DNA from 2 places in the Azospirillum sp. B510 genome. Region 1 is predicted to be linked to the other one. Evidence: predicted binding sites of a transcription regulator. Region 1 holds the regulator's gene; the other holds the start of a gene.

Evidence for each region. The regulator PhoB, encoded in region 1, activates phosphate uptake and scavenging genes when phosphate is short. The targets are predictions, from matches to a motif close to TNTCATAAAACTGTCA.
Region 2: AZL_RS13940 (inorganic phosphate transporter) is a predicted target of PhoB. The motif match lies at 2,868-2,883, and genes of this name have one in related genera.

What each region holds. Positions count from the first base shown of each region.
Region 1 covers NC_013854.1:25,366-29,780, forward strand. The annotation lists gene pstC (phosphate ABC transporter permease subunit PstC) at 1-308, shown strand, start outside; gene pstA (phosphate ABC transporter permease PstA) at 301-1,605, shown strand; gene pstB (phosphate ABC transporter ATP-binding protein PstB) at 1,695-2,441, shown strand; gene phoB (phosphate regulon transcriptional regulator PhoB) at 2,544-3,248, shown strand; gene AZL_RS00150 (SAM hydrolase/SAM-dependent halogenase family protein) at 3,354-4,082, shown strand; gene AZL_RS00155 (Bax inhibitor-1/YccA family protein) at 4,171-4,415, opposite strand, start outside.
Region 2 covers NC_013854.1:2,984,119-2,988,533, forward strand. The annotation lists gene AZL_RS37515 (cache domain-containing protein) at 1-1,151, opposite strand, end outside; gene AZL_RS13940 (inorganic phosphate transporter) at 1,287-2,681, opposite strand; gene AZL_RS13945 (sodium:solute symporter family transporter) at 3,084-3,578, shown strand; gene AZL_RS13950 (hypothetical protein) at 3,637-3,858, opposite strand; gene AZL_RS13955 (sensor histidine kinase) at 3,895-4,415, opposite strand, start outside.

The DNA.
Region 1 (4,415 bases):
AGGTGGTGCTGCCGGCGGCGTTGCCCGGCATCGTCGCCGCGGTGATGCTGGCGGTCAGCCGCGCCATCGGCGAGACGATGATCGTCACCATGGCGTCGGGCCTGACCGCCAACCTGACCGCGAACCCGTTGCAGGCGGTGACCACCGTCACCACCCAGATCGCCACGCTGCTGGTCGGCGACCAGGAGTTCGACAGCCCGAAGACGCTGTCGGCCTTCGGCCTCGGCCTCGTGCTGTTCCTCGTCACGCTCTGTCTCAACATGGTCGCCCTGCGGGTGGTCCGGACCTATCGGGAGCATTATGACTGACCTCGTCGAACGGGACGCGGCGGCCGTGACGCCCTCCACCAGTCCGGCGAAGCCGCGCCTGCGCGGCGAGGCCTTCGCCCGCCGCCTGCGGGCCCGCCACGCCGCCGAGCGCCGCTTCCGGCTGGCCGGGGCCGCCGCGGTGACGCTGGCGGCGCTGATGCTGGTTCTGCTGCTGGGCTCCATCGTCGCCAAGGGCGCCGGCGCCTTCCTGGAGGCGCGCATCCGGCTGGAGGTGACGCTGGACCCGGCGGAGATTGCCGACCGCAACTTCACCGCCCCGCTGCGCCGCGCCCTCCATGCCCAGTTCCCGCAGGTGACCGACCGTGCCGGCCGCCGCGTGCTGAACGAGCTGCTGTCGTCGGGCGCGCCCTACGAGCTGGAGGCGATGGTGGCGAAGAACCCGGCGCTGGCCGGGACGACGCGGACCGTCTGGGTCCGGGCCGACGACCAGATCGACCAGCTGGTGAAGGGCGGCTACCGCCGCGACCTGCCGGAGGGCGAACGTGGTCTCAGCGACGCCAAGGTCGCCGCCGCCGACGCGCTTCTGGCCTCGGGCGCGCTGGCGCAAGGCTTCAACACCACCCTGTTCACCGCCGGCGACAGCCGGGAGCCGGAACAGGCCGGCATCGGCGGCGCCCTTGTCGGTTCGCTGCTGACGCTGCTGGTCACCATGGCGCTGTCGGTGCCGGTCGGCGTCGCCGCCGCGGTCTATCTGGAGGAGTTCGCGGCGAAGAACCGCTGGACCGGCCTGATCGAGGTGACCATCAACAACCTCGCCGCCGTGCCGTCGGTCATCTTCGGCCTGCTGGGTCTGGCCGTGTTCCTCGGCTTCTTCGGCATGCCGCGCTCGGCGCCGCTGGTCGGCGGGCTGGTGATGGCGCTGATGACGCTGCCGGTCATCATCATCTCGGCCCGCGTCGCGTTGAGGGCGGTGCCGCCGTCGATCCGTGACGCCGCGCTCGCCATCGGCGCCTCGCCTTTGCAAACGGTTCTGCATCATGTGCTGCCGCTGGCGATGCCCGCCATCCTGACCGGCACCATCATCGGCATGGCCCGCGCGCTGGGCGAGACGGCGCCGCTGCTGATGATCGGCATGGTCGCCTTCATCGTCGACATCCCCCATGGGCTGACCGACAGCGCCACGGTGCTGCCGGTGCAGATCTACATGTGGGCCGACAGCCCGGAGCGCGCCTTCACCGAACGCACCTCCGCGGCGATCCTGGTCCTGCTCGGCGTCCTGATCCTGCTGAACGGGGCGGCGGTCATCCTGCGCAAGATTTTCGAGAGACGGTGGTGAGCGCCATGAGCATGCGAAGCCCGTTGAAGCTGCGGCCCCATGGCGACCGGCGTCCCGACCAGCGTCGCGGCGCCGCCCTGCCGAACAAGATGACCGCCCGCGGGGTGACGGTGTTCTACGGCGCCAAGCAGGCGCTGCGCGGCATCGACCTCGACATCCAGGAGAACCGGGTGCTGGCGCTGATCGGCCCGTCCGGCTGCGGCAAATCGACCTTCCTGCGTTGCCTGAACCGGATGAACGACACCGTCGAGGGCTGCCGGGTCGAAGGACGCATCGCGCTCGACGGCGAGGACGTCTATGGCAAGACGGTCGACGCGGTGCAGCTGCGCGCCCGTGTCGGCATGGTGTTCCAGAAGCCGAACCCCTTCCCCAAATCGATCTACGACAATGTCGCCTACGGCCCGCGCATCCATGGTCTGGCGTCGGGCCGCGCCGAGCTGGACGAGGTGGTGCAGACCTCGCTCAAGCGTGCCGGCCTGTGGGCGGAGGTGAAGGACCGCCTGCGCGAACCCGGCACCAGCCTGTCCGGCGGCCAGCAGCAGCGGCTGTGCATCGCCCGCGCCATCGCCGTCAGCCCCGAGGTGATCCTGATGGACGAGCCCTGCTCGGCGCTCGACCCCATCGCGACCGCCCATATCGAGGAGCTGATCGACGAGCTGCGGGCCAACTACACCATCGTCATCGTCACCCACAACATGCAGCAGGCCGCCCGCGTGTCCCAGCGCACCGCCTTCTTCCATCTCGGCGAGATGGTGGAGTGCGACGACACCGAGGACATCTTCACCAACCCGCGCGACGAGCGCACCCAGGGCTACATCACCGGCCGCTATGGCTGATCTCTTCCCGCTTGCGCCCCACCCCCGCCTCCCCTCCCTCCTTGTTGAAAAGGCTGTCCCATGCCGGTTAACGTCGAGACGCGCGCCGTGAACGGAGCCACCATGAACGCGGCCCTGAAGCCGCTCGTCCTGATCGTCGAGGACGAGGCCGATATCCTGACGCTGCTGAAGTACAACCTGGAAAAGGAAGGCTTCCGCGTCGCCACCGCCAGCGACGGCGAGGAGGCCCTGCTGGCCGCCGGCGAACAGACGCCGCACATCGTCCTGTTGGACTGGATGCTGCCGCTGATGAGCGGGCTGGAGGTCTGCCGCCAGCTGCGCCGCAACGCCAAGACCCGCGACATCCCGATCATCATGCTGACCGCCCGCGGCGAGGAGGGCGACCGCGTGCGCGGCCTGAATTCCGGCGCCGACGACTACATCACCAAGCCCTTCTCGCCGACCGAGCTGGTGGCCCGCATGCGCGCGGTGCTGCGCCGCGCCTCCCCCGGCATGACCGACGAGGTGCTGACCTTCGCCGACGTGACGATGGATCTGGCCGCGCACCGCGTCCGCCGCAACAGCCGCGACGTCCATCTCGGGCCGACGGAGTTCCGCCTGCTGCGCCATTTCATGCAGCATCCCGGCCGCGTCTTCTCCCGCGAACAGCTGCTCGATCTGGTGTGGGGGCACGATGTGTATGTCGAGCCGCGCACCGTCGACGTCCATATCCGCCGCCTGCGCAAGGCGATGAACGAGGAGGATGAGCTGGACCTGATCCGTACCGTGCGGTCGGCCGGCTACGCGCTCGATACCAAGTCGATGTGATGCGAGGTCAGCCCCCGACCTTGATCCTCCCCGCCCCGCGGGGGAGGATCAAGGTCGGGAGCTGACTGCTCCTGACATTTCCCATCCGGCCGCGCTGCCCCCCTCATGATCCTGCTCTTCACCGACTTCGGCCTTTCCGGCCCCTATACCGGCCAGATGAAGGCGGTGTTGGCGCAACAGGCGCCCGGCGTGCCGGTCATCGACCTGTTCGCCGACGCTCCCGCCTTCGACCCGCAGCTCTCCGCCTATCTGCTGGCGGCCTACGCCCCGGCCTTTCCGGCCGGAAGCGTCTTTCTCTGCGTCGTCGATCCCGGTGTCGGCACCGACCGGCGGCCGGTGATGGTGGAGGCGGACGGGCGCTGGTTCGTCGGCCCCGACAATGGTCTGTTCGCCCTGGCCGCCCGCCGCGCAACGTCGCTAAACGCCTGGACCATCGACTGGATTCCGGAGCGGTTGTCCGCCAGCTTCCATGGCCGCGACCTGTTCGCCCCGGTCGCCGCCCGTCTCGCCACCGGACGGGCCGTCGAGCGCGGCCCGCTCGCCCCCGCCGACATCGACCGACCCGGCTGGCCGGACGAACTGCCGCGCATCGTCTATGTCGATGTCTATGGCAACGCCATGACCGGAATGCGGGCTTCCACCCTGCCCGCCGATGCGGTGCTGGGCGCGGCCGGCACGCGCATCGCCCGCTCCCGGACCTTCGGCGCCGTCGGGCCGGGGCAGCCGCTGTGGTACGAGAACTCGAACGGCTTGGCGGAGATCGCCGTCAATCGCGGGCGGGCCGACCGGGCGCTGGGGCTGGCGGTGGGCGATGTGGTGACCGTCGAACCTTGAGCCGCCCAAAAGAAAACCGCCCGGAAGCGGGAGGCTTCCGGGCGGTGATCGCTGTGATCAGCGGCTTGTCCGATCAGGTTTGCCGGGGTCAGTCGTTGTTGCGCTGGCCCAGGAACTGCAACAGGAACTGGAACAGGTTGATGAAGTCCAGATACAGCGTCAGGGCGCCCATCAGGGCGAGCTTGCCGGCGCTCTCGTGATCGTAGCTCTCGGCGTAGCTTTCCTTGATCGCCTGGGTGTCATAGGCGGTCAGGCCGGTGAAGATCAGCACGCCGATGGCGGAGATCGCGAAGTGAAGGGCCGGCGACTGGAAGAAGATGTTGGCCAGGCCGG
Region 2 (4,415 bases), 350 kb from region 1:
GCATCGAGGTCGCCGGAACGGACCTGCGCCGCGGTGGCGGCCAGCCGGCGCAGGGGCCGGACCAGCCGGCCGACCGCGACATAGCCCAGCAGGCTGCCCGCCGCCATCAGCGCCATGCCGATGGCGAGGATACGGTTGCCCAGCACCACCGACGACCGCCGCAGCTCGTCGACATAGACCGAAGAGGCGATGTACCAGCCGAACCCCTCGAAATGCCGGACCCAGCTGATCTTCTCATAGGCGTAGTTGCCGGGATCGTCGGGCTTGTCCCACAGGTAGGTCAACGGCTCCCCCCTCGTCGCCGCGAGCTTCAGATCCTCGGCGATCGGATGGCCGGTGGCGGAATTCAGCCGGTCGCCGAAGGCCGTGCCCTCGATGTTCCCATTCGGGTGGATGATCATCCGGTTCGCCGAATCGAAGATGTAGAGATATCCCGTCCGGGCGATGCGCAGCTTGCGCAGGGCCTGGCGCAGATCCTCGATGGCGTCGGCCTTGCGGCGCTCGACCTCGGCGTCGACGTCGGCCAGATAGGCGCCGGTGCCGACGATGAGGCCGCGCCGGGGCAGATCCTTGAAGAAGCTGAGCTTCGGCGCCCGCTCGTCGCCATTGGGCCGCCACCACGGATAGGTCTGGAAGCCCTCCCCCTCCCGTTTGGCGGTGGCGACGATGGTGGGCAGGATGTGGCGGCCGAGCGTGTCGCGCAGATCGTCGGCCTTGCGCCCCTGATAGTCCGGCGAGGGGTGCGACAGAATCACGGAATCATAGCCGATGGCCCAGACATAATCGCCATTGCCGTAGCGCAGGGCGCGCAAACCCGCCATCGCCTCGCGCCGCGCCTCGTCCATCGTGATCTCGCCGCGGTCGGCGCGGGCATAGACATGCTCGATCGAGCCGACCGCCAGCTCCACCACGTCGCGCAGCCGGGCCTTGTAGGACTCCACCGTGGCGGTCCGCTGTTCCTCCAGCCCGACGCGGATGCGGCTGACCAGCTCGAACACGTTGTCGAGGATGGTGCGGCTGGCGTCGCGCTCGATCTCGTAGGCCTTCTCCTCGATGAAGGGGACGGAGAAGACGTAGGCCGCCGCCGAGAACAGCCCGAGCGAAATCAGGATCGCCGAGAACAGCCGGAGGAACAGGGGCGAGCGGATCATGGGGCGGCGTGACCAGCGGCGGGAGAGCGGGTTGCGCTCCCCAGTCTTTCAGCTTGCCAACCCCGGCTCAATCGCAAAGGGCACTCCCTGCCCTGCGGCAAGACGCGCCCTTTGGAAGATGCGGCCGATAGACGGCTAAAGACCGATGCTGACCACCAGATAGAGGCCGGCAGAGAACAGGGTCGCGCCCAGCAGCACGCAAACCGGCAGGGTCAACACCCAGGCCAGCAGCAGGTTGCGCAAGGTCCCCATCTGAAGGCCCGACTGGTTGGCCGCCATCGTGCCGGCTACGCCGGAGGAGAGGACGTGGGTGGTGCTGACCGGCAGGCCGAGAATGTCAGCGGCGCCGATTGTGGCCATCGCCACCAACTCGGCCGACGCGCCTTGGGCGTAGGTCAGGTGGGTCTTGCCGATCTTTTCGCCAACGGTGACGACAATGCGCTTCCAGCCGATCATCGTGCCGAAACCAAGAGCCACGGCGACCGCAACCTTGACCCAAGTCGGGATGAACTGGGTGGTCGCCTTCAACTCGTCACGGTAATTCGCCAGAGTCTTCTTGTCGTCCGCCGAGAATGGGTTCGGCGCCTTCAGAACCTTGCCGAACGCTTCGGTGACCAGATAGATGTCGGTGCGCAGCGTGCCGCGCGTGGCCGGGGCTATGTCGTTGAAGCTCCTGGCACCGTTCAGGCCAACGCGGATCGCCTTATTCTTCACCGCCAGCGCGGCATAGGTCTCTTCCACGACCTGGCCGGTGCGCAAGGTGGCCGACAAAGTGCTGTCGGGGTCGGCAACCGGGGTGGAGGTCTTGCCGGTCTGCTCCAGGATCACCGCCGCCTTGTCGGACAGGGCGGTCAGGCTCGCCAACTCATTCGCGCTGGTTCCCGGATTCAGGGCGTAGGTCGCCGGGACGATGCCGATCAGGATCAGCATGATCAGCCCCATGCCCTTTTGCCCGTCGTTGGAACCGTGGGCGAAGCTGACGCCGGTGCAGGTCAGGATCAGCAGGCCACGGATCCACAGCGGCGGCGGGGTGTCGCCCTTGGGCGCACTATACAGCTCCGGCTTGTGGATCAGCGCCTTGGCCAGCAGCAGCAGGACGGCGGCGCAGAAGAAGCCGACCAGCGGCGAAATCGCCAGCGCCATGCCGACCTCTTGCACCTTGCCCCAACTGACGCCCTCGCCAAAGGCCCGACCGCCGGCCAGGGCGGAGTTGGCCAGACCGACGCCGACAATCGAGCCGATCAGGGTGTGCGAGCTGGAGGCGGGCAGGCCGAGATACCAAGTGCCGAGATTCCAGATGATCGCAGACGCCAGCAGCGCCAGAACCATCGCGAACCCGGCGCCGGAGCCGACATTGACGATAAGTTCCACCGGCAGCAGGGCGATGATGCCGAACGCTACCGCCCCGGTGGACGTCAGCACACCCAGGAAATTCCAGAATCCCGACCAGACGACGGCGACGTTGGGTCGCAACGTGTTGGTGTAGATCACCGTGGCCACCGCGTTCGCGGTGTCATGGAAACCGTTCACAAACTCAAAGCCAAGCGCCAGAGTCAATGCAACAGCCAGCAGAACGATGCCCATTCCCGACAATGAGCCATCGAAAAACATATCCATCCCACCCCCCGAACAATTCATGAAACCCGGCGTGACACGGCTTCCGGCGATTGGTGGATGGCCTAATGATTGTCCGTGACGGCCAGGCTGTTCAGGACATGAAGTTTTCGTGAAAACGGGGATCACCGTACGAAACGCCGGCGTCGCCGGCGATCAGAACCGTGCGGGAACAACGCAAACAATTGTTGCCGAAAGCGGGCGCCACAATTCGTCATATTTCCGGGAAATTTGGGAAAAGCTGCTGGGGCAGACGATTGCCCAGGCTCCCCTGCGGGGCCAAGCAACGGGAAAAGACAGCCATCGTCTGGAGGAAGCATGCCAAACCCCTTCTGCGCACGGATTCGCCAGAACCCCAAATTCCATCAGTTGGTAACGAAGCGGAGCCGCCTGGTGCTGGGCGTGCTGGCCGTCGTGCTGGGGATCGCCTTCGAGAAGCCGAATGTCGCCTTCCTGGTCGGGCTGACCTTCGGCGTCGCCGCGTCGGTGAATTTCCCGGTGCTGATCCTGTCGATGTACTGGAAGGGGCTGACCACCCGCGGCGCGCTGGCCGGCGGCATCGCCGGCCTGATCTCGGCGGTCACGCTGGTGATCCTGTCGAACGCCGTCTGGGTCGTGGTGCTGAACAACCCGGCGCCGATCTTCCCCTACGAGCAGCCGGCCCTGTTCTCGATGACGCTGGCCTTCCTCGTCACCATCATCGTGTCGAAGCTGGACCGTAGCGCCTCGGCCAGCGCCGAGCGCGAGGCCTTCGCCGACCAGTTCGTCCGCTCCCAGACCGGCATCGGCGCCGCCGCGGCGGCCAAGCACTAACGGCCGGAGTCGAAACGGAAGGCGCCCTCCCCCATCGGGGACGGGCGCCTTCCCCCGATCACCCCGCCGAGACGCTGTTGTCCTTGCGGCGCGACAACTGCACCTGACCATCCTGGCATTTGACGTAACCGGTCTTGCCCGGCTTCAACCCGTCGAGGATGGTCACCAGCGCGCGCGGGATCGCCGCGAACTCCTTGGAGCCGCGCGACTGGCCGTTGTAGCTGGCGATGTGCTTGCGCAGTTCCTCCTTGGATACCGGCTTTCCATCATTCCCGATCATCCCGTCCGCCTTTCGCAGCATTGACCGCGGAGAGGCTTACGCCGGCATCCCGTCGGTCGCAACCGGCGGGGCGACCCGGCAGACGGGAAAACGGATGGTGGCGGCGGTACCGCAACCCGGCTCGCTGTCGAGCGACAGGCCGCCGCCATGCAGGGCCATCAGGTCGCGGCAGATCGACAGGCCCAGACCGGTCCCGCCGAACCGCGCGGGAATGCTGCTGTCGGCCTGTTGGAAGGGTTCGAGAATGCGGGCCAGCGCGTCGGCCGGGATGCCGATGCCGGTGTCGCGCACGGTGATGGCGATCCCGCCATCCTCCTCCCGCAGGGCGCTCACCGTCACCCGCCCGCCGCGGGGAGTGAACTTCACCGCGTTCGACAGCAGGTTCAACAGGACCTGCCGCAACGCCCGCTCGTCCGCCAGCAGCTTGGGCAGGCAGGGGGGACAATCGACCTCCAGCGTCACCCCGCCGGCATCGGCGGGAATGGCGGCCAGCGCCCGGCAGGTCTCGATGGCGTCCGCCGGCTCCAGCCAGCTTTCATCCAGCGTGTAGCGCCCCG